3 regions of the Bacteroides sp. AM16-24 genome follow, and region 1 is predicted to be linked to each of the others. Evidence: riboswitches for the same ligand, from Rfam matches in the RefSeq annotation. Region 1 holds a riboswitch; each other region holds the start of a gene.
What was found. A riboswitch is a leader RNA that binds a small molecule or an ion and turns the genes downstream of it on or off. The one in region 1 is predicted to bind cobalamin.
Positions count from the first base shown of each region.

Region 2: it holds a riboswitch for cobalamin, as region 1 does, so the genes downstream of both, DW182_RS01210 (GNAT family N-acetyltransferase) here and DW182_RS12610 (cysteine-rich CWC family protein) in region 1, are expected to answer to the same signal.
Region 3: it holds a riboswitch for cobalamin, as region 1 does, so the genes downstream of both, DW182_RS16660 (TonB-dependent siderophore receptor) here and DW182_RS12610 (cysteine-rich CWC family protein) in region 1, are expected to answer to the same signal.

Region 1 is NZ_QRKI01000010.1:17,550-25,533, forward strand. It holds gene nrdD (anaerobic ribonucleoside-triphosphate reductase) at 1-1,727, opposite strand, end outside; cobalamin riboswitch at 1,861-2,080, opposite strand; cobalamin riboswitch at 2,173-2,377, shown strand; gene DW182_RS12610 (cysteine-rich CWC family protein) at 2,443-2,670, shown strand; gene accC (acetyl-CoA carboxylase biotin carboxylase subunit) at 2,667-4,178, shown strand; gene DW182_RS12620 (biotin/lipoyl-containing protein) at 4,197-4,712, shown strand; gene DW182_RS12625 (acyl-CoA carboxylase subunit beta) at 4,715-6,247, shown strand; gene DW182_RS12630 (putative transporter) at 6,348-7,984, shown strand, end outside.
Region 2 is NZ_QRKI01000001.1:308,928-316,911, reverse strand. It holds gene DW182_RS01235 (DUF3805 domain-containing protein) at 1-573, opposite strand, end outside; gene DW182_RS01230 (hypothetical protein) at 898-2,100, opposite strand; gene DW182_RS01225 (response regulator transcription factor) at 2,370-3,059, shown strand; gene DW182_RS01220 (cell wall metabolism sensor histidine kinase WalK) at 3,034-4,818, shown strand; cobalamin riboswitch at 4,848-5,052, shown strand; gene DW182_RS01210 (GNAT family N-acetyltransferase) at 5,281-5,583, shown strand; gene DW182_RS01205 ((4Fe-4S)-binding protein) at 5,593-5,823, shown strand; gene DW182_RS01200 (tryptophanase) at 5,893-7,266, opposite strand; gene DW182_RS01195 (M23 family metallopeptidase) at 7,388-7,984, opposite strand, start outside.
Region 3 is NZ_QRKI01000015.1:106,684-114,667, forward strand. It holds gene DW182_RS16645 (iron ABC transporter permease) at 1-825, opposite strand, end outside; gene DW182_RS16650 (ABC transporter substrate-binding protein) at 846-1,982, opposite strand; gene DW182_RS16655 (DUF5074 domain-containing protein) at 1,987-3,057, opposite strand; gene DW182_RS16660 (TonB-dependent siderophore receptor) at 3,074-5,086, opposite strand; cobalamin riboswitch at 5,137-5,340, opposite strand; gene DW182_RS16665 (serpin family protein) at 5,442-6,683, shown strand; gene DW182_RS16670 (TolC family protein) at 6,780-7,984, opposite strand, start outside.

The DNA.
Region 1 (7,984 bases):
ATGTAGAAATAGCTGTTATAGCACTCGCGGAATGTCTGGAAACCGGCTTCTTTGTCCCATTTGGCATGTTTCACACCTACATTTTCAGCCGGTATCATTTCGCAGTTAAAGAGTATATCTTTCGTTCGATATTTCTTATTGTATTTTTCAACTATTCCCAGAATCTCCTGCACAAAAGCTTCATATTTAGGATTATCGTTGATTTCAATTCCCATGAATTGAGCGGCTTCCACCAGCCCGTTTACACCGATTGTCAGATATTGGCGTCCCATATTGATGTATCCGGCATCGAATAAAGGCAACATTCCTTTGCTTTGCAGATGCTTTAGGTTTTCGTTATAGGCCAGTTGTACTTTGTGTACCAGATCTACTACCTCTTCAAGGAAGAAATGATAAAGCAATCCGGATTTCACTGCATGCTGGATGCAACGGTTCAGGTTGATAGTCAACACGCTTTTTGATCCGGTAGATACGCCGCCTGCTCCCAGGGTGTAACTAAATCCGTTATCCTGTATTTCATTACGCAAGCGGCAACAGCTACTTAACGAGTCGGCATTATCACTCATATATGTAAAGAAAGAGTGCCCTTCCGCATACATTTCGGCCGTGAAGTCACCGTATTCCTTATCCAATACATCTCCGTCTTTGGTCAGCAAAGCCATTGTTTCTACGGGGAAGGTAAGAATGGCTTTGGTACGTTCCTTATTGAACCACTTCATGAAGCGCTTTTGCAACCAGCTCAATGATTCCCAATGGGGAGCGTTTCCGTCCGGGAAGACAAAATGCTCGAAAAGGCTGTTGAAATAATATTGATCATAGTAAGCCACATTCCAGAATACTGCCTGAAAATTCCGTGCCCCCGTAGGTTGATTGATGGAATATACGATCTGTTCAAAACAATCGGTGATTATTTTATCTATGGTTCTTTGTTTGGAGGAAAGGTCGGCAAGTTGTTCCGGATGTTTATAGTAATCTTCTCCGTATTCTTTTTCTATGAAATAATTCATATACATCAGAAATTCCGGTGTGGCGCAGGCGCCGCTGAGCATACTCGATACGATAAATACCATATTGATGAATCCTCCGCAGAAAGACTTCAGATTGGTGGGTGCCGTGGAGTTACCGCCTACGGATGCGGTTCCGCTGATCAGCCACGGATACATGGTGATGCTTGCGCAATAATTGGCAAGATTGGTTTCATCATTCTTGTATATGAAGTGTTGGTTCAGCAATTCGATGTAGCGGTCTGAAAGTTCCTTGCCGTACATGTCCTTCAGGCGGTCAGTCAGCAAACGGCGGTTCAGACGGATGAAGTTCGATTTGGGGAGTTCGCCTATCAGTGTGGCTATATTTTTATTTTCCACATTGGCGTTAGCGTCATACTTGCTACCGGTGGCAGGGTTGGAGGCATCGCAGTAATCCATTAGAAAACGGAGCTTGTCACGTACTTCCCGGTCTTCCAGATGTTTCTGTCTGTATAGCATGAACGCTTTTGCTACACTGTAATAGTGTTCAGCCATCAGTGCCACTTCTACTTGGTTCTGTATATCTTCTACACTGGTTCCATCACTGATGTTCACGCGGCTGAGTATGTTGGTGATCACATCTTGTGTGGCAAAACTGCCGACAGATAAAAATGCTTTACTAATTGCGTTCTTGATCTTATCAAGTGAAAACGCTTCTTTTTTCCCATCTCTTTTGACGATGAAAGTCTCCGAATTGATCATACCTGTAATTTAAGATTTAACAAATAAATATTCCTTGTTTAGTTAGCTATACTAAATCAAACGGCAAAATAAGGAGAGTAAGTAATAAAATGAATCTTGGAGGATACACTCTATTGCTTTTCACCCGAAAGCCTGAATGATTACAGATATCGGCAGGTCTTCTGACTTGTTTCCGTTGTGGCGCCTTCCCGGTCTTTGCAGGACCAGTGGCTAAAGAATGCCACAATCTTTTCTCCACATGGTAGGGAGATGAAACTTACAGCTACGGGGATAGTCCCTGATTTTCACAGGATTCCCTTTTAATTCCGTTTCACGCTTGCGGTGATTTGGAAACCGTTATCGCTGACAAAGTTAGAAATAAAATCTATAATCCAACGGATGATAGAAAAAAATATTCCCTGCTTATATTTTTTGTTTTAAAAAGCATCTCCAATGATAATTTCCACTATCTTTGCCCCGAATTGGTTTCGGATGAACATTTCTTTCATTTGGATTAAAAGGGAATCGGGTGTAAATCCCGGACAGTCCCGCTGCTGTGAAGCTCCATAACTTTCTTGATAAATACTTTAGCCACTGGCTGTGAATTGGAGGCCGGGAAGGAATCAGAGAGGGAGTCAGTCAGAAGACCTGCCATTCGTTAAAGTCTGTTGCTACTCGTGGGATTAGGGGAACAGTACGAACGTATAATTGTTTTAATTTAATTAATGCGAAAGGGATGCCTATGAAAAAGGTATGTCCGCGTTGTGGTGCAACCTTTGAGTGTATGCACGATCGGATTTTGTCATGCCATTGCGCTACGGTACGACTGAATGAGCAGCAACGTGCTTATTTGCAAAAGAATTATCCGGGCTGTTTATGTCATGACTGTCTGACGGCAGTCAAAGAGGGTATTGTTATGGATGTATGTGATGCACCCCTTTGCGATAAACAAGAAGAACAATGATTAAAAAAGTATTGATTGCCAATAGAGGCGAGATTGCTGTACGTGTAATGCGTTCCTGCAAAGAGATGGGAATACGTACAGTAGCTGTCTATTCGGAAGCGGATCGTGCAGCAAAACACGTCATGTATGCCGATGAAGCCTGTTTGATAGGTCCGGCAGCTTCCAGAGACAGTTATTTGAATATAGAGAATATAATTCGTGCTGCCCGGCAGCATGAAGCGGATGCCATCCATCCCGGATATGGTTTCTTATCTGAAAATGCCGACTTTGCCCGTCGTTGCAAAGAAGAAGGCATTATTTTTATCGGGCCTTCTGCCGAAACAATGGAAGCGATGGGTGATAAAATCTCAGCCCGTAAACACATGATTGCAGCCGGAGTACCGGTAGTTCCCGGTACGGAACAACCCTTGCAGAGTGCCGGGGAGGCTGTGATGATATGTAATAAGATCGGCTATCCCGTGATGCTGAAAGCCTCTATGGGTGGTGGTGGAAAAGGTATGCGACTGATACATAGTGAGGATGAAGTGGTTGAGGCTTACAATACCGCCCGCTCGGAGTCTATGTCTGCTTTTGGTGACGATACGGTATATCTGGAGAAATTTGTGGAGGAACCCCATCATATTGAATTTCAGGTATTGGGTGATAATCATGGCAATGTGATTCATTTATTCGATCGCGAATGTTCTGTTCAGCGTAGAAATCAAAAAATTGTGGAGGAAAGTCCATCTCCCTTCCTCACTCCGGAATTACGCAGAGAGATGGGAGAGAAGGCTGTGGCTGCCGCCAAAGCAGTGAACTATTCGGGTGCAGGTACTATCGAATTTCTGGTGGATAAGCACCGTCATTTCTATTTCCTGGAAATGAACACCCGTTTGCAAGTGGAACATCCCATTACCGAAGAAGTGGTGGGTGTGGACTTAGTGAAAGAACAGATCATGATTGCAGCCGGTTATCCGTTGCATCTTAAACAGGAAGATTTGTTTCAGCGGGGACATGCTATCGAATGTCGTATCTGTGCGGAAGATACAGAGAATAATTTCATGCCGTCTCCGGGAATCATTAAGTTATTGGCTGAACCGAACGGTATCGGTGTCCGAATCGATAGCTATGTTTACGAAGGGTATGAGATTCCTATCTATTATGATCCCATGATCGGAAAACTGATCGTATGGGCCACCAATCGGCAGTATGCCATTGAGCGTATGCGCCGTGTGCTGTATGAGTATAAAATTACCGGATTGAAGACCAATCTTACTTATCTGAAGCGTATCATGCACAACCCCGATTTCGTAAAGGGAGAATACAACACGCTGTTTATCGAGAAAAACACGCGTATGTTGCAGCGTCCTAACAGTAATAATGAAGAAATTGAGAATATTGCCATGATTGCCGCTTATATAGATTACCTGATGAACCTGGAAGAGAATTCTTCCACGCAATCGTCTGATGGTCGTCCTATCAGTCGCTGGCGTGAGTTCGGTTTGCAAAAAGGAGTTTTACGTATTTAAAGAGGGAGGAAGTAGTTAATGGAAATACATATTGGAAACCGCGTTGCCGACGTGACGTTGGTCAGTAAAGAAGATAATAAAGTCCGGTTGAATGTTGATGGAAGAATCTACGATGTGGATATTGCCATGGCAGAAAACGGCAGCTGCTCCATCTTACACGACGGAAATTCTTACAATACGGAAGTCATCCGCGGTGAAGGAGGAAAAAGCTATGATGTGAATTTGTTCTATCGCTCTTATCATGTGGATATAGCAGATACCCAGGTGAAATACTTGCGTATGCGAAAAGGAGGAGAAGAGAGACAGGACGATAAGATTATTGCTCCGATGCCGGGTAAAGTTATGAAGATTCCTGTACAGAAAGGTGACCGTTTGTCGGCGGGAAATATTGTAGTGGTGCTTGAAGCTATGAAAATGCAAAGCAACTATAAGGTCAATTCGGACTGTGTAGTGAGAGAAATCTTGGTGGCGGAAGGTGATTCAGTGAGCAGTAACCAGATTTTAATGACATTGGATATTATAAATGAAGAATAAGTATGGAAAGGACAGAAATATATAATCAGTTTGAAGAACTTAATAAGCGTGCCTCGCAGGGTGGAGGCATTGATAAGATAGAAAAACAACATGCTGCCGGGCGGATGACCGCACGCGAACGCATAGAAGCCTTGCTGGATAAAGGGACATTCAATGAGTTGGACAAGTTTGTAAATCACCGTTGCACCAATTTCGGAATGGAGAAAAAACAGATTCCGGGTGATGGCATGGTGACCGGTTATGGCAAGATTGACGGTCGTCCGGTATTTGTGTACGCCTATGACTTTACGGTGCATGGCGGTTCTTTGAGTGAGACTAATGCGGCGAAAATAGTGAAAGTACAGCAACTGGCACTCAAAAATGGCGCTCCGGTTATTGCTCTGAATGATTCGGGAGGTGCCCGTATTCAGGAAGGTGTCGGCAGTTTGTCAGGATATGCTTCTATTTTCTATCAGAATACGATTGCTTCCGGGGTGATTCCTCAAATCTCAGCTATTCTGGGCCCATGTGCCGGCGGTGCCTGTTATTCACCTGCATTGACGGATTTTATTTTTATGGTGAAAGAGAAAAGCCATATGTTCATCACAGGGCCGGATGTAGTGAAAACGGTTACGCATGAAGAAGTGGACAAGGAAGAGTTGGGTGGAGCCTATGCACATAGCAGTAAGAGTGGCGTTACTCACTTCATGTGTAACACTGAAGAAGAAACCATGCTGGCCATACGCGAATTGCTCAGCTTCCTGCCTTCCAATAATATGGAGGATGCTCCGCTTATTCCTTGTACGGATGATGCCAGACGTCAGGCAGAAGAGCTTCAAACTGTGATTCCGGAAGACCCGAACATTCCTTATGACATTAAGGATATAATAGAGCCGGTTATGGATAACCAATATTTCTTTGAAGTGATGCCCCATTTTGCAAAGAATATTGTGGTTGGCTTCGCCCGTCTGAATGGTCGTTCGGTAGGAGTTGTAGCCAACCAGCCGGCTTATCTGGCTGGTGTGCTGGATATAGACGCTTCCGATAAGGCTGCACGTTTCATCCGTTTTTGCGACTGCTTCAACATTCCGTTGATTACCTTCGAAGATGTACCGGGCTTCCTGCCTGGCGTGACGCAGGAGCATAATGGCATCATTCGTCACGGGGCAAAAATCGTCTATGCTTATGCAGAAGCTACTGTCCCTAAAATTACCCTGATAACCCGTAAGGCTTATGGCGGTGCGTACATTGTGATGTCCAGCAAACAGACAGGGGCAGACATCAATCTGGCCTATCCGCAGGCTGAAATAGCTGTGATGGGAGCCGAAGGTGCTGTGAATATATTATATAGAAATGTTACACCGGAAGAAAAATCCGGTCTGATCCAGGAATATGAATTTAAGTTTTCTAATCCGTATCGGGCTGCCGAGCGTGGTTTTATTGATGAGATTATCATGCCTCGTGATACCCGGTATAAGCTGATTCAGGCGTTAGAAATGACGCATAACAAGAGTCAGAGCAACCCACCTAAAAAGCACGGCAATATGCCACTATGATTTAGTTATGTTTCAATGTGTGCGTCTCCCCGTAGAAGTGATTTCTCCGGGGAGACTTTAAACGGATTATATGAAGATAAAATTATATATGCTTTAAGTTATGGAACTATTGAAGAACCTTTTTGAAGGATACCCTGATCTTTGGGGTGGAGGAGTGGCTCATTCCGTACTGATCCTTTCACTTGTGATAGCATTTGGCATCATGCTGGCTAAAATCAAAGTGGCGGGAGTTTCATTAGGTATCACATGGATACTTTTTGTGGGTATTGTATTCGGGCATTTTGATATGACTCTGAATGAACACTTGCTTCATTTTATGAAAGAGTTCGGTCTGATCTTGTTTGTTTACTCCATAGGGTTGCAAGTGGGACCCGGTTTCTTTTCTGCTTTCAAAAAAGGCGGACTTACCTTGAATCTGTTGGCTATGCTGGTCGTTTTTCTGGGAGTAGTCATCACGATTATATTACATTTTGTCACGGGTACGCCTATCACTACTATGGTCGGTATCCTTTCCGGTGCGGTAACAAATACTCCGGGACTTGGAGCTGCCCAGCAGGCAAACAGTGATTTGAACGGAATAGATGCCCCTGAGATAGCATTGGGATATGCGGTTGCTTATCCGCTGGGTGTAGTCGGTATTATCTTGTCATTGATAGCCTTGAAATATATTTTGCGTATCAATACCAAGACAGAAGAGGCGGAAGCTGAACGTGGACTCGGACACATACAGGAACTCACTGTGCGTCCTATTTCGTTTGAAATCCGTAATGAAGCTATCGACGGGAAAAAGATAAAAGATATACGTCCGCTGATGAACCGTGATTTTGTGATTTCGCGTGTACGGTATCATGACGGGCAAGAAACGGAATTGGCTAATTCAGATACGGTATTGCATCTGAATGATAAAATTTTGGTTATCTCTACCCCTAAAGATATTGAAGCTATTAGCGTCTTCTTCGGTAAGCAGATTGATATGCAATGGGAGCAATTGGATAAGAAACTGATTTCCCGTCGTATCTTGATAACGAAACCTGAACTGAATGGAAAGATGCTTTCCCAATTGAAGATACGTAATAATTTCGGAGCCAGTATTACCCGTGTGAATCGTTCGGGAGTGGACTTGGTTGCTGCTCCGCAATTACAATTACAGATGGGCGACCGTGTTACTATTGTTGGTAGCGAGCTGGCGGTCAGTCATGCGGAAAAAGTATTGGGAAATTCAATGAAACGCTTGGATCATCCTAATCTGATACCTATATTCCTGGGGATAGCGTTAGGATGTATCCTGGGTAGTACGCCTTTCGTATTTCCGGGTATTCCCCAGCCGGTAAAGTTAGGATTGGCGGGTGGACCTCTTATTGTTTCCATTCTGATCAGTCGCTTCGGCCCTCAGTACAAAATGATTACTTATACTACCATGAGTGCCAATCTGATGCTGCGTGAGATAGGAATTTCCCTTTTCCTGGCTTGTGTGGGATTGGGTGCCGGTAAAGGATTTGTGGAAACGGTGATTTATGACGGTGGCTATGTCTGGGTAGGTTATGGTGTTATCATAACTATTGTTCCTTTGCTGATAGCCGGGCTTGTCGGACGATATGTCTTTAAATTGAACTATTATACGTTGATCGGAGTATTGGGTGGCTCAACCACGAATCCGCCCGCGTTGGCGTATTCCAATGATCTGACTTCGTGTGATGCTCCTGCGGTGGGATATGCCACTGTTTATCCGCTTACCAT
Region 2 (7,984 bases), on a different contig from region 1:
AGTTCCACTATCGATGACCTGCTGCATACTGTCCAAATCTTCTTCCATTCCCTGGAAGTCTTTTTTCAGTTGCTCCTTCACAGTGGTTGTCACCCACTCAAAAGCTTCATTAATCTGGTAAATTTCGGACAGGCGAACAGGAATAATCTCTGCCGGATATTTCACTCCCTCTTTGCGTTTTTCCAATGAAGCAATAACCGCCTCGGCTTCTGCTGCAGACGAACCCTTACTGACAGTAAAAGAACATTCGAAAGCAACATCGTCCATACCGGTAATCCAAAGATGGGAAGTATAATAAGCTCCGTCTTCCTCAAACATCTCTTTACTGTAAGCACATTCCATATTTCCTATCCTTACGGAAACAGCCGAAGGATTGTCTTTCAGTTCCTGCCGGATTACTTCCCTGGCATACGTCGCACTGCCTTTGTATGCAGAGATACGGAAATTTCCGGTCCATTCATTAGGATTATAGAAGAGAAAAGAGCCTTCTCCATCTTCAAATTCATTCCAATCTACGGGATACATCATGGAAAACCATGCCCCCGGAGAGATAAACTTCTTGCTTTGTGCCATTGTTATTCAGAGGTTAAAAACGAGGCCACCTGACCTCGTCCGGCAAAAGTAACACTACCGCCGTTGATATGCAAACAAACAGAAACAAAAAACAGCCGATTCTCACGAACCGACTGTCCCAATCATCATCTATGAATGAAGACCATTATAGTCTTCAATATCTTATTAAATCTCTATCAAACTTCAATGAAAATCATATTCTTGTTTTCGAGCGCAAAGATAATCAATGAAATACATCAGTTCCCAATATTTTAAGATATTTAAAATAACATTCTATAAACAAAGGAATTTTATAGACGAACAGGCCACATGCTTTTTACTATTCTACTTCCCTATCGGCTGTATCTTCCTTCTCACATCCTTAGAAATCTCCAGAAACATGTAATTCAATTTCCCGGAATGTATTCCTTCTTCATTTTGCTTATACTTATTATTAGCGTATTGTTTAGACTTATCGAATGTTAGCCGTGACATTTGATTCTGTGATTTACCTACCATCGTTGAATCCAGCTTCTCATCCGGAAAGAAATCATCCAGATCCACATCTCCAATCATAGTGGTTTCAAGGAAGTTCTTATTTTTGCGACCGGCATCCGTATAATACCCCACAAACATGTGTCCCGGAGTACGAACCAATATCGGCTCTATATTAATGGCACGAAGCAGGGAAGCAAACAGCACGCTACCATCCACACAGTTAATCTGCGAAGACTCCAGTGCATCATCGAACGTGCGAACCCGCTGGGAAAAGACCACATTACTGGACAGACTGGTATTGGAAACAGAACTGTAACGGAAGTTGCGCTTTTGAAGCACGTTCCATAAAGCATAGACTTGCTTGTCCACCACTTCAGCATTGCCACCTTGATAGCCCAAGAAACGATTGACAATACGTGTATTTAATGCTTCACGCAACAATTTGTCAATCATCGGATTCTCCTCATTTACGTATGCCGCAAAGAAAATTCCTGTATCATGAAACTTAGTCCCGTTCGTGACATACCCCAACAGACATTCATTGATGCTGCGAACAGAAAAAGTACGAACCCGCTGCCCCAAATCCTTATCATTCATTTCTACCTTAACAGCCACACTGACCGGTTCCGCCTGATTATTATTCTTCAGTGCTTCGTAATTCCAGATAATATCGGGATAGATCGTATATTCCGTCCGTGGTTTAGCCAACACAAACTCAGATACGGAACGGGAAAAGAACGGAGTCTCAGCAACTTCAATACGCACCCTGCTGTATGCCTTTCCTGAACGAATCCGAATAGAAATGCAGGATTTAGAGTTCCCCACATATAAAGAATCAGCCGGAACAATGACTTGAGCATCCGTCGTCGCTACAGAAAGAATACTGGAAGGAAAGATGTTGCCTCCCAACTCATCCGTTATCTCAAAACCGGAACGGAACGGAGCGGTATTCAGCCAAAAGGAACCTGCCACAACCACCACCAATAAAGCTATCAGAGCAGGCAAACGCCATTTATATCGCCGAAAATCTATACTAGTCAACTCTTTCATACCAATGTTATTTATATTAAGACAAAGGTAAGTATAAAAACTGAAAAACTGGAATGCAAAAGTAATAGTTTACAGTTCTTCACCTTACCAAAACTGTGTCAAAGCCTTACCGAATAACCTTCAGCACACACTAAAATGTAACCGAATTGTAACACGTGTTTCACTTTCCCGTAACAAAAACACCGCACCTTTGTCGCTGAAAAGAAATAAAGTATAACTTTGTGGTAGGAGAATTTGTTTTGAATACCTCATATTAATTAGAAAAAGCAATGAACGATTATCGTATTTTAGTTGTAGACGATGAAGAGGACCTTTGCGAGATCCTGAAATTCAACCTTGAAAATGAAGGGTATGAAGTGGACACGGCCCACTCTGCCGAAGAGGCATTGAAAATGGATATCGGTAGCTACAGCTTGTTGCTACTGGACGTGATGATGGGAGAAATATCCGGTTTCAAAATGGCCAGCCTGCTAAAGAAAGATAAGAAAACCGCTCAGGTACCTATTATATTCATCACTGCCAAGGATACGGAAAATGATACGGTAACCGGCTTCAATCTGGGAGCTGATGATTACATCTCCAAACCTTTCTCTCTGCGTGAAGTCATCGCACGCGTCAAAGCTGTATTGCGCCGCACCCAACAAGGAGAACAAGAACGGGCACCGGAGCAAATCAGCTACAAAACATTAGTCATTGATATTGTGAAAAAGAAAGTTAGTATCGATGGGGAGGAAGCCCCTCTCACCAAAAAAGAATTTGAGATATTACTTTTACTCCTCCAGAGCAAAGGACGCGTATTCTCCCGCGAAGATATACTGGCACGGATATGGAGCGACGAGGTCTATGTACTGGACCGCACCATCGATGTGAACATCACCCGTTTGCGTAAGAAAATAGGTATTTATGGAAAATGCATCGTAACTCGCTTAGGATATGGATACTGCTTCGAAGCTGAATAATACCACACATTTCCTGTCGTTCAGCCGAAGGTTATTTCTTTCGGTCATTTCACTGTTTCTGGTATTTGCCGGATGCTTCCTGGCGTATCAATACCAACGTGAGAAAGAATACAAGGTAGATCTGCTGGATATACAGCTACAGGACTATAATGAACGGTTGCACCAGGAGCTTGCCCGCATTCCGGACAGCTTATGGAACACCACACTGGAACGATACCTGCAAAAATACATCAAACAGGATTTACGTATTACGGTAGTTAATGTACAGGGTGACGTATTATATGACAGCTACGAAAATCAGAAATTAGGCAATCATATCAACCGCCCGGAAGTGCAAAAAGCACTGGCAGAAGGAAAAGGGTATGATGTACGCCGTACTTCCGAAACAACGGGAGTGCCCTACTTCTATTCCGCCACACTCTATGAGGGCTACATCATACGTTCCGCCCTCCCCTACGACCTGAACCTTGTAAGACACCTTGCAGCAGACCAGCACTATATCTGGTTTACCGTCATCGTATCATTGCTATTAATATTCATCTTCTACAAGTTCACCTCTAAACTGGGGACAGCCATCAATCAGCTACGTGAGTTTGCCAAACGTGCTGACAAGAATGAGCCTGTGGAAACAGATATGCAATCCGCCTTCCCGCACAACGAACTGGGAGAGATTTCACAGCATATCATCCAGATATACAAGCGACTGCGTGAAACCAAAGAGGCGCTATACATTGAGCGGGAGAAGTTGATCACCCACTTACAAACCTCACATGAAGGATTGGGCGTATTCAATAAGGACAAGAAAGAAATCCTGGTCAACAACCTGTTCACACAATACAGCAATCTGATTTCAGACTCCAACCTGCAAACAACAGAGGAAATATTCTCCATCAGTGAGTTCCAGAAAATCACGGATTTCATCAACAAAGCTCCCAAGCGTCCGGGCAAGGAAGAAAAGCGTATGTCTATCAGCATCAATAAGAATGGACGTATGTTTATTGTGGAATGTATTATATTCCAGGATTTAAGCTTCGAGATATCCATCAATGACATCACTCAGGAAGAAGAGCAGATCCGCCTGAAACGCCAGTTGACGCAGAACATCGCACATGAACTGAAAACCCCGGTCAGCAGTATACAGGGCTATTTGGAAACCATCGTCAACAATGAAAACATCTCCCGGGAGAAGATGCAGACATTCATAGAGCGATGTTATGCCCAAAGCAACCGGTTAAGCCGACTGCTACGCGACATCTCCGTATTAACGCGTATGGACGAAGCCGCCAACATGATCGACATGGAGAAAGTAGACATCAGCCTGTTGGTAGGCAATATCGTAAACGAGGTATCCCTGGAACTGGAAGAAAAGCATATCACCGTAGTCAACTCCCTAAAACCGAAGATACAACTACGGGGAAATTACTCCCTGCTATACTCCATTTTCCGCAACCTGATGGACAATGCCATTGCTTATGCAGGCACGGATATACGCATCAACATCAGCTGTTTCCGCGAGGACGAGAACTTCTACTACTTTAGTTTTGCCGATACCGGCGTGGGCGTCTCTCCCGAACATCTGAACCGCTTATTCGAACGCTTCTACCGGGTAGATAAAGGACGCTCACGCAAACTGGGCGGTACAGGATTGGGATTGGCTATCGTAAAGAACTCGGTAATCATCCATGGAGGTACCATTTCGGCCAAGAACAACCAGGGGGGCGGATTAGAATTCGTATTCACCCTGGCAAAGGAAAAGTAAGAAACGGTTTGCACTAATCACTTTTTTCCTTATCTTTGCGATGCATTGGTTTACTGTCTTTGTTCAGAGACGGTAATTAAAAGGGAATCAGGTGCAAGTCCTGAACAGTCCCGCTGCTGTAAGTTTCATGATAGGTTGCAGGCAAACTACCAATAGCCACTGGAAGTCCGCTTCCGGGAAGGCGCCTGGCAACAGAAACAAGTCAGAAGACCTGCCATGCACTGTTTTTATCACTGCTTTCGAGGAAAAAGCGTTGAGTCTAAATGAAACGGGCAAATCGTCCCCTCATTTCATTCATCCACTCGGCTTCAAAGAAAGTAAGGAACAATAAACTCTGCCAAGTTTATTTGAATGGTGTCCGGTCGAAGGGATTTCGCCCGGACATTTTATTCTGTAACTTTCCCAAAACAAATTTCATCATCCGCGTGTTATACATACAGTAAACAATCAATACGAAGAGTTATGGAAGCAGATTATAAACTGATCGACAATGAAGAACGTCACCAATATGAGTTCCATGTCGATCAATATACTCCAAAGATTGAGTATATAAAATCAACGAATGGGGAGATTTACCTGACACACACCGAAGTACCCACTCAACTGGGTGGTAAAGGCATCGGCAGCCAGTTAGTAGAAAAAGCATTAAAAGATATAGAAAAACAAGGACTTAGATTAGTACCTCTCTGCCCGTTTGTAGCGGGATACATTCACAAACATCCCGAATGGAAAAGATTTGTAATGAAAGGTATTCACATTCAATAATAAATAGTTATGAATATAAAGAAAGAATATACGAACGGGGAAGTGACCATCATCTGGCAACCCGGCCTGTGCCAACATGCAGGCATTTGTACCAAGACCCTTCCGAATGTATATCATCCGAAAGAAAAACCGTGGATAACGGCTGAAAATGCAACGACGGAAGAATTGATCGCTCAAATCAAGAAATGCCCGTCAGGAGCATTAAGTTACAGAATGAATAACGAGAAAGAAGATAAATAAAAGAAATGAGGTTACCCCTTCAATATATGAATCCGGGTAACCTCATTTGTATTATGAAAAAGAAAGTAGTTATGTACGTTCCAATTGAACAGTGAAATGACGCATCAGGGGAGCCTCCCAAGTAATACGGACTCCATTAGTAATACTTTCACGACGGTCGAAAACATTCTTCAACGCTACTGCTATCACATTCATGTGATTATCCGTATATACGCGACGGGGAATAGCAAGACGCAATAAATCCAGCCCGGTAAAACGGTTCTCACGAGTAACCGGATCACGGTCTGCCAGGATATAACCGATTTCACATCCTCTGATACCGGCTTCAAGATACAATTCAACCGTTAGAGTCTGTGCCGGGAATTCATTCTTCGGCACATGCGTCAGTACCTTCGTTGCATCCACAAAAATGGCATGTCCACCTGCTGGACGCTGATAAGGAATACCGTATTCATCCAACTTCTTTGCCAGATATTCTACCTGACGGATGCGGGTTTCCAGATTATCAAATTCCGTATTCTCATCCAGTCCTGTGGCAAGTGCATTCATGTCACGACCATTCATACCACCGTAAGTAAGATACCCTTCATATTGCACGCAAAAGCCTTTGGCACCTTCGTACCAATCTTTTTTTCGTGTAGCAATGAAGCCTCCCATATTGACGATACCATCCTTCTTGGCACTCATAGTCATACCATCTGCCAGTTCGAACATCTCTTTCGTAATTTCCTTGATTGTTTTACCGCTATAGCCATCTTCACGCATTTTGATGAAGTAAGCATTTTCCGCAAAACGTGCGGAGTCAAATAATACAGGTTTATGATACTTATCCGCAAGAGCACGGACTTCACGAAGGTTCTGCATGGATACGGGCTGTCCGCCGGCCGTGTTGTTCGTAATGGTAACGATGATAAACGGTATACGGTCAGCATGCTCCTGCAATGCTTTTTCCAATTTCACAGGATCGACATTGCCTTTAAAAGGTATTTCCAACTGAGTATTTTTCGCTTCATCGATGGTGCAATCCAAAGCAATGGCCTTCCGGCCCTCGATATGCCCCTTGGTGGTATCAAAGTGAGAGTTACCCGGAACAATATCTCCCTCATGTACCAGGTAAGAGAAAAGCACATTCTCGGCTGCACGTCCCTGATGAGTGGGAATGACATATTCAAAACCAGTCAGACGGGTGATCACTTCTTTCAGGTTGAAGAAGGAGGAAGCACCTGCATAACTTTCGTCGCCCAACATCATCGCTGCCCATTGGCGATCGCTCATTGCTCCCGTACCGGAGTCGGTTATCAAATCGATATATACTTGCTCGGATTTCAGCTGGAACACATTGTAATGGGCTTCTTTCAGCCACTGCTCACGTTCCTGGCGGGTACTCTTCCGAATGGGTTCCACCATTTTAATTTTCCAAGACTCTGCAAAAGGTAATTCCATAGTGCTTGCTTATTATTTTGACATTTAGTTAACAAAAAGACCCGTAGAAAATCTTCCACGGGTCGAATATAAGCATTTATACAGGATTAAACAAAAGTTTTACTATCTTTTTGTCAACAGTTCATTCCTTTGACAGAAATTTCTTCTTCTCCTTCTTACTCATCTCCCGCACAACAATCGCGACAGGGTGCCAGGACTTATACATCACACGAGGTTCAGGCTTGCCTACTTCCTCCTGAGAAAGACAAAAATCAGGTACATACGAGTAATCCGGCTGATCGGGACAATAAATACTGAAACGCAAATGGGAACCCTGCTTGTAGTTCTCTCCGCCAATGATGCCAAGCGGCTGTCCCGGAATCACCTCTTCACCCGGAGAAACAAAGATCCCTCCATTCTGGAATAATTTATAACGGGCAAAAGTTCCGTCCTTATGGAAAACTTCCAGATAATTTTCCGTTGCATGAAACGATGTATTTTCAGAAGTGGAAGCGGCATTATCAACAACCTCGGTCACAAGTCCGCCACGGGAAGCAAAAATGGTATCACCGGCAGTAGTAGAAAAACCAAGTCCCGTAATTCGTTTCTCTCCTTCCTTCCCAAAGAATTTCTCTAAAGACACCATCCGGTTAACCCGAACCACCTTACCAGGCGCTAAAGGGAAAAGGTATACAAAATTAGTATCTGCCTTCAAACGGTTATTTCCTTTTCTATAGGT
Region 3 (7,984 bases), on a different contig from region 1:
GGAGATATGAGGAACGGCCAGACCGATGAAAGCCACAGGTCCGCAGAAAGCAGTGGTGACAGCTGTCAGTAGTCCGGTAGCAATCAGTAGCAGATTTCTTGTGCGACGGATGTTTACTCCTAAGTTTTCAGCATAGCGTGTACCCAGTAGCAGGGCATTCAGAGGTTTGATAAGCAAGATGGAAAGTAACAAACCTGCCAGACAGAAAATAGAGAAATAGGGGAGTTGTTGCAACGAGACCCCTCCAAAGTTTCCCATACCCCATATCATATAAGAATGTACCCCTTCGGCTGTTGCAAAGAAATTGAGCAATGAAATAGCGGACGAAGTGATATAACCGATCATGATACCTGTAATCAGCAGCATGATATTGCTTTTAATCAGTGTAGAAAAGAAAAGGATAAGTCCCATTACCACCATCGACCCGATGAAGGCACCAAGTATCACGGAGAAGAAACCGGATAAGGTGAATACCCCTGTAGCAATGCTTCCTCCACCGGCTAACATCACCAATGCGACACCAAGACTTGCTCCTGAGTTAATGCCCAGGATGGATGGACCTGCCAGTGGGTTGTTGAATGCCGTTTGCAGCATCAGTCCCGAAGCTGCGAGTGCGGCACCACATAGTAATGCCGTGACGGCTTGTGGCAGACGGGACTCCCAGATAATAAAAGTCCAGCTGGCTTTTTCTACTTCATTTCCTGTGAGGGTATTCCACACTGCTCCGGCGGGGATATTGATTGAACCGAACCAGAGATTGGCAGCCATCAATACGAGAATGAGGACTGACAGTGCTATACCATATATATATCCTTTTGCTTTCATTCTGAAATAGACCGCAGATTTTACTCTGCTAATTTATTGTAATATCTCAGTTCATACCCTTCCAACAGTGAAGGATGAAATATCTTAATTAAATCTTTCAATAACCAGTCTGGATGGAAAGGTGTTTCTTCATAAAAAGGAACCCGGTTGGTATTGCATCCGTAGATGTTCCGTTCTTTGAAGGCACGGAAACCTGCATAAGGGGCAAACTCTTTTTCAAGTTCCCCGTATGTTTTATCTACGGGTTGATTGTAGCGTATCAGCCAGAAATCCGTTTGTTGACCTTTCTCAAAGATAACTTCGAAAGGATAGGGGAGTGAGCCGCTATGTGTATCTTCTCTGAAAATATAGTTGGCACCTGCATCAGAGTATAGTTTGGCGATGGTACTGTTACCACCCGGAGTGTACCAGGTAGAGCTTGTTTTCAAATCACACATCACGGAGGGAGCAAAAGAGATAGGCTTTACTAATTCTTGCAAATCCTTATAATTTCTTTCTATCGAAGCAAACATAGCATCTGCTTCTGTTTTCTTGCCAAATAATAAACCGTAGAAACGCATCCATTCGGCACGTCCCAATGAAGAGGTTTCCATATAGTCGGCACATTCAATGATGGGTACATTCAGTTTCTCTACACGTCCGTATCCACCACTGTTTTCGAAAGGAGAAAGGAGGATGGCATCGGGATGCAGGTCTATGATTTTCTCAATATTGGGATTCATTCCATCACCTACATCGGCGATGGTTCCGTTTCGACATCCTTCCTCTATTTCCGGTAGTTTGATATACTTCAAGTCGCATACGCCACCAATGCTATTCAAATCACCAAAGTCTTTCAGTAAGCTGCAATGAACGGATGAGTAAATGACGGCTTTACTAAGTGGAGTGCGAACAAGGGTGCCTTGAGGCAGTTCATGGGGCAACGGCTGTTTTTTGTCTACTAATACATAGGTGTGTAGTATCTTTGCTGTATCCCAGGGATTGCGTAGCTGTGCAACGATGTAATCTTCGTAATCTATCAGAGAGAGATTAGCGGAGTAGTGCAGCGGGATGGTGTCTCCTTGTGCAGAGCCGGAAGCAGTGCTGTTCTTTCCGCTACAGGCGGAAAGAAGTAACACTGTCACCCAAAAGGTTAGAAAGAAAGAAATTTGTTTCATGCTGTTATTCAGTTACAAAACGCATATTAGTGGTATAGTATCCGGTTTCCAACTTCTTTTTAAGTACGCCGTCACTACCATAAACATATATGTCGTTGAGAGCAGAGAAGGGTTGATCGATGATAATTACATCTCCTGTAGCCGGGTCGACTACAATATTACCAGGATTGGAGAAATCGCTGTAGTTGGCAAACCGCGTAGTTTGCTTGGTATTCATGTCATATACAGAAATGCTTTTAGGAGCGGCATCTTCGTAATATTCTGCATAAATGAGATAGATCTTGTTGTTTTTTATTGCTATTTTGCTGGCTGGGCATATTTCCGTAACCTGATCTGTTTGCGGGTCGATGCATTGTAATGTCTGAACTGGATTTCCTCTGAAATCTCCACATGAAATGAAATATACTTTTCCGTCTTCTCCGGTTGTACAAACATCATAAGGATTGAGAAGTACTTCTATGTTTTTCGTTTTCTTGAAAGTAGCAATATCGACAACTGCCACGTATTTGCCGGTACCATCATTGTTATAATTTGACAGATTTACATAGAGTTTTCCATTTGCAGAAGTCAATGCTTCCGGATGATCTCCTATTTCTATCTTTCCGGTGATGGAGAGGTTCGTGGTGTCCAAGCGTGATACCGTGCCATCGTATGAGGTGAAATAAACATTTCCTCCGGTAGCTGTCATATATCGTGGTTGGATAGACTTCTCACTTTCGTCTTTTAAGTTCAACGTTTTTATACGAGCGAAATCTTTTCTGTCCACCACTTCAATCTTGGCTGAACTGGAACAAGTGATATATATTTTTGTACCATATATACACAAGTCCTGTGCATCACCGATACCTGCTCCGTTGGCAGCTGCAAACAAATCTGCACTAATTGTCTTCAGATCTCTGTCATACCATTGTATAGTACCATTATTCTTTCCCCAGTTTCCTGTATTAATAACATATGCTCCATTAACAGGTGCTATCGGTCCTTTCGGAATTGTCGGTTCGTCATCATCACTACATGCGGTAAATGCTCCTAATGCTATAACCAGCATGGCGGTTTTATACCAATACTTCTTCATAGTTTTTGTTTTTAGTTTATAATTTATAGTTGATTGTTACTTTGTAATTGCGTCCGGGCATCGGGTAGAAGCGGACTATTTCGTAGTTCTTATCACTTAGGTTCAAGGCATCCAGCTGTATGCGTAGTGACTGCTTCTTCCATTTAAAGGTATGCGAGAGTGATATACTGTGGTCAGTGTAAGATTTAATACGATTTTCCGGAATGTTCTGGGCAATTGAATAGCGTTCCGAAGCGTACAATATGTTATAAGTCAGGTTGACATACGGATTCTCAAAAGTCAGACTTCCTGAACCTGAATGCTTCGGAGTATATATAATCTGATTCCGCCATATTTTAGAATTACGGTCAGTAATATCTTCCGCTTGCATGAAGTTGTAAGTTCCTGTGAGATATAACTTATAATGTTCTGCTAATTCTTTTTCAATTGCCAGGTTAATATCCGTACCAATGGTTTCGACTTTACCTAAATTCATCATCTTCCAGATAAACATAGTGGGTACTGCCACAATTTTATCTTTCACCCGATTATAATAAGCATCTACTGAAAGGCTTAGATAGTCGATAAATTCCAATGAAGTAGAACTCCACGTTGTACCTACATTGAATTGCCGGGTAACTTCAGGCTTTAAATTATGGTTGCCAATTACCAGATAATACAAATCATTGAATGTCGGTGTACGGAAGATATCTTTGTATGAAGCTCTGAAACGTAGACCAAAATCAAATGGTTTCCACGACAGACTGACAGCGGGGGAAAGGCGTTTACGGTCTGCAGCAGCTTTTCCTGTCCGTACATTCTCTGTAATATAAGTATTCAGCAGGGAAGCGGTAGCAGAAAATCGGTTGCTTTTATAGTGTGTGGCTATTGCTGTTAAATAGGTGAAACGTTCCGGATATTGATTGTTCTGTAAAGTCGTTGACAAATAGTTATAGGCGAAATCCTGTGCTAATGAGAAAGATAACCCTTTCACCGGTTCGTTCCATAGGGTAGCGGATAAGTAAGTCTCAGTCTGGCGGAAACGATTGTCTGTAATACCGGAAGATTCATTATTATAGTCCCGGTTCCAGCTGAAGTTAAATTTTCCACTTGCTTGTAGTTTCCATTTCTCAGAGAACCGATTCTCATACTTCAATTGGCCGAAGTAATTACGGTCATATAGTCTTTCGGCAGCATACGGATTGTCATAAATTACTCCGCCGGGTAACCCTCTTTCCGAATCAAAGAGATAAACTTTGGCTTTCAAATCCTGTTTCTCATTCAGAGTTACAAACAAATTTAATTCTGCCCGATAAGTCTCTATATCACTATTGTTTCGTTTGGAGTCAATCAGTTTATTCCCATTCCACATTTTGAAAGGATAATTGCCGTCTGCTCGTAAATAATCAGCATGGGCAGAAAGACTGAAACGGTTACTTAATTTTTGAGCATAAAATAAAGAAGGATTAGCAAGCCCGTAAGAACCGGTTTTCATATTTGCAAGCAACCGGAAAGGTCTGTCACTAAAGTCCGGACGTGCGGTTTCGATACTTAAAGCACCGGCAGAGGCAAACATCTTTGCTGTCTGGTAAATATTATCACTCTGCCCAATGCTGAGTGCCAGTTCAGAAACATTGTCTAACGAAAAACGGGAGATATCTACCTGCCCTGACTGACAATCACTGACAGTCACTCCGTCATAGCTGACTGCTGTATGTTGCGCTCCCAAACTGCGTACAGAAACAGTCTTTAATCCACCAACTCCACCATAATCCTTAACGCTGACTCCCGAGAAATGGCGAACTGCATCGGCCACATCCGATACTCCCAAACGTTCCATATCAGTTTTCTTCATCTGTTGGAGCGGGGCGGTTGCTGAGAGAGCCGGTGGTACACGCCGACCTTTTATCCCCACTTCCGGAATTGCATGTACTTTTCCTGTAATGGAGTCTCCCACCTGTTGTGCTTGCAGGCTGGCGCAAAGCCAACATACAAAGCAAAACAAATAAAACCGTAGCCAGATGTACCGACATAGATTATCTTTTATCATATATAGAAAGCTATAAAAATAGATACACCTCATGCCCTTTCCTCGAAGGCATAAGAAATGATCGGTTTTGCAGGTCTTCTGACTTACTCCGGATTTACCGCCTTCCCACCATACGAATATTGGCAGTGGCACAGGTGATTGGCAAATCCTGCAATAGGAGATCACAGCAGCGGGACTGTTTGGGAGTCACACCCAATTCCCTTTTCATGGAGTATACCGAAAGGCATACTCCAACAAAACCGGGAGCAAAGATAAGAAAGATTTATGTTTAATTTGTAATGTGGTGCAGTATTTTATAAATTTATGCATTTATTCTAACAGAGTAACTTAATAGAAAACTAATACTATAATGCTTATGCTAAAGAAAACTATTGCTGCGCTAAGCCTACTCAGTATCCTTGCAGCTTGTCAAAATGATGAGACTCCTCCTCAACCGGAACCTAAACCACGTCAAGACATCAATCTCACCCGTGCGGAACAAGCTTTAATGGACAAAGGTACAGACTTTGCTTTCCGTTTCTTCGATCAGGTGTGCAGTACCGAAAAGGAAAAGCCGAATGTCTTTGTGTCTCCATTGAGTGCATCATTTTGCTTATCAATGATTACTAACGGAGCTTCGGGCAATACGCTTACTGAAATGCAGGACGTATTGGGATTTCCTGCCGATTCTTTCTCTCTTGATGATCTGAATAATTATAATCAAAAATTAACTTCAGCTTTATTGGATTTAGATAATACCACTCAATTAGGAATCGCCAATTCTATTTGGGTAAAACAAGGTTTTAAAGTTTACGATTCTTTTGTGGATGTGAATAAGAAGATGTATGATGCCCAGGTACAGGAACTTGATTTCACATCTCCCACAGCGAAGGATGTGATTAACCGGTGGTGCGCTGAGCAGACGAATAATTGTATAAAAGAGGTTATACAGAGAATACCGGAAGATGCGCGTATGTATTTGATTAACGCACTCTACTTCAAAGGCATTTGGAAGAGTCAATTCCAAAAATCGGATACTCGCCAGGAAAATTTTACTAATTCTGATGGTGCTGAGCAGAAAGTGAATATGATGAATCAGACAGAAACGTTTAATTATGTCCAGAACTCAGCATTCTCTATCGCAGAATTGCCGTATGGCAACGAAGCTTTCAGTATGGTGCTCTTATTGCCTGCCGTGGATAAGACTTTGGATGAGAGTTTGTCCGAATTGACTTATGAAAACTGGAAGGAATGGAATGCAGCTTTGTCGAGCAGGCAATTGCAGGTTAAACTTCCCCGTTTTAAAGTGGAGTATAACAAGATGCTCATAGAAGATATGGTTGCTATGGGGATGAAGGATGCCTTTGATGGTTATAAGGCTGATTTCTCAAAAATGTCGGCTGCCGAGTTGTATATTGGTCTTTTGCAGCAATTTACTTATGTAAATGTAGATGAGGAAGGTACTGAAGCAGCAGCTGTTACAGTTGGTGGAATGTTTGAAACTTCCGTTGGACCATCTACTCCTATTTCTTTCTATGTAGACCGTCCTTTTGCTTTCGTGATTAAGGAAAAGAGTACGGGAGCAATTCTATTTATGGGGAAAATTACGAAACTGTGATTTGTTATGCTATTTATAAAGAAAGCGAAGAATCAACTCCTTCAATTGCCGGAGTTGGTTCTTCGCTTTCTTTATAAATATAATAAGAATATATTCTTATAGTTTACTCTTATATATCTGTGCCATTACCTTCTGATACTGATTTTCCAATTGAAGCAGATTCTGTTTACTTTGATAAATCACAGAAACTTCTACAAAATACTCTATCACGCTGATCTGTCCACCGGTAAGGGCTTGTTTCAGTAATGCAAGATCTTGTTGTGAACTGAATGCTTCCCTATATTCCTGTATGGAGGTTTGCAATGATTGCGCCTCACTATACAGTTTTGCTAAGGTCGCCTCAGCTTGAAAAGTAGCGTTCTCTTTCTGATAGTCGAGATTCAGAGATTGTGCTTTGGCTATCTTCACCTTATTGCGGTTTTCAAACAGTGGGAAAGAAAAGCCCACTACAACTCCATTGAACGGAGTACCGGACTCAGTATTACGGCGATATCCCAGTTCCAATTTTGGCAACCAGCCTTGCTTACTTGCAGAAATCTGTTTGCGGGCAGCAGCACTTTCACTGCTCAATGACAGCAAAGTCTGATCAGCTGCCAACACTTCCGAACGTAACTGTTCATAGTTGTTAGGAAGAAGCGGCAACGGATAATCATTGATGGAACGGAAACTGCTCAGTTCATTGTCTTGCAAAGACTGGTCTCCGTTGAGTGCAAGGAGAGATTTCCAGGCATTATCAAGCGCAGTCTGATTGGCGCGGAACTCTGTACGTACATTCAGTAATTCCAGATTGATTTTGTTTGTTTCCAATACATTGGCATCACCTGTTTCCAGACGTTTCTTGTAGTATGTGGAGAGTTCCTCAGCCTGTTTCATGCGTTCATCCAGAATCACTTGCTGATGCTGTAACATGATGATATCGAAACAAAGCTCCTTGGCTTGCAACAACAATTGTTGACGGAAAGCAGCAGACTGTGCATCAAGCGCACCGGTTTTGAGTCGATTTACTTTTCCGCGTGTAGCATATAAAGTAGGGAAATCAAAGCTTTGGGAAACAACAAGTTCACCTATCGTCTCGCTCTTATCTTCCGAACCCCACAAATGGGCATACGAGAGAGTGGGATCAGGCAAATTGTTTTCCGACTTGTTTTCCAATTTCTGTGAAGTGATAAGTTGCGCATTAGCCTGCAACTCCTTATTGTTCGCTTCAATGCGGTGCAGCACTTCGTCTATGCCAATCGATTGGGCACGCATCCCCGCATATAGGAAAAAAGTGATAAAACTAAATATAAGAATTCGTTTCA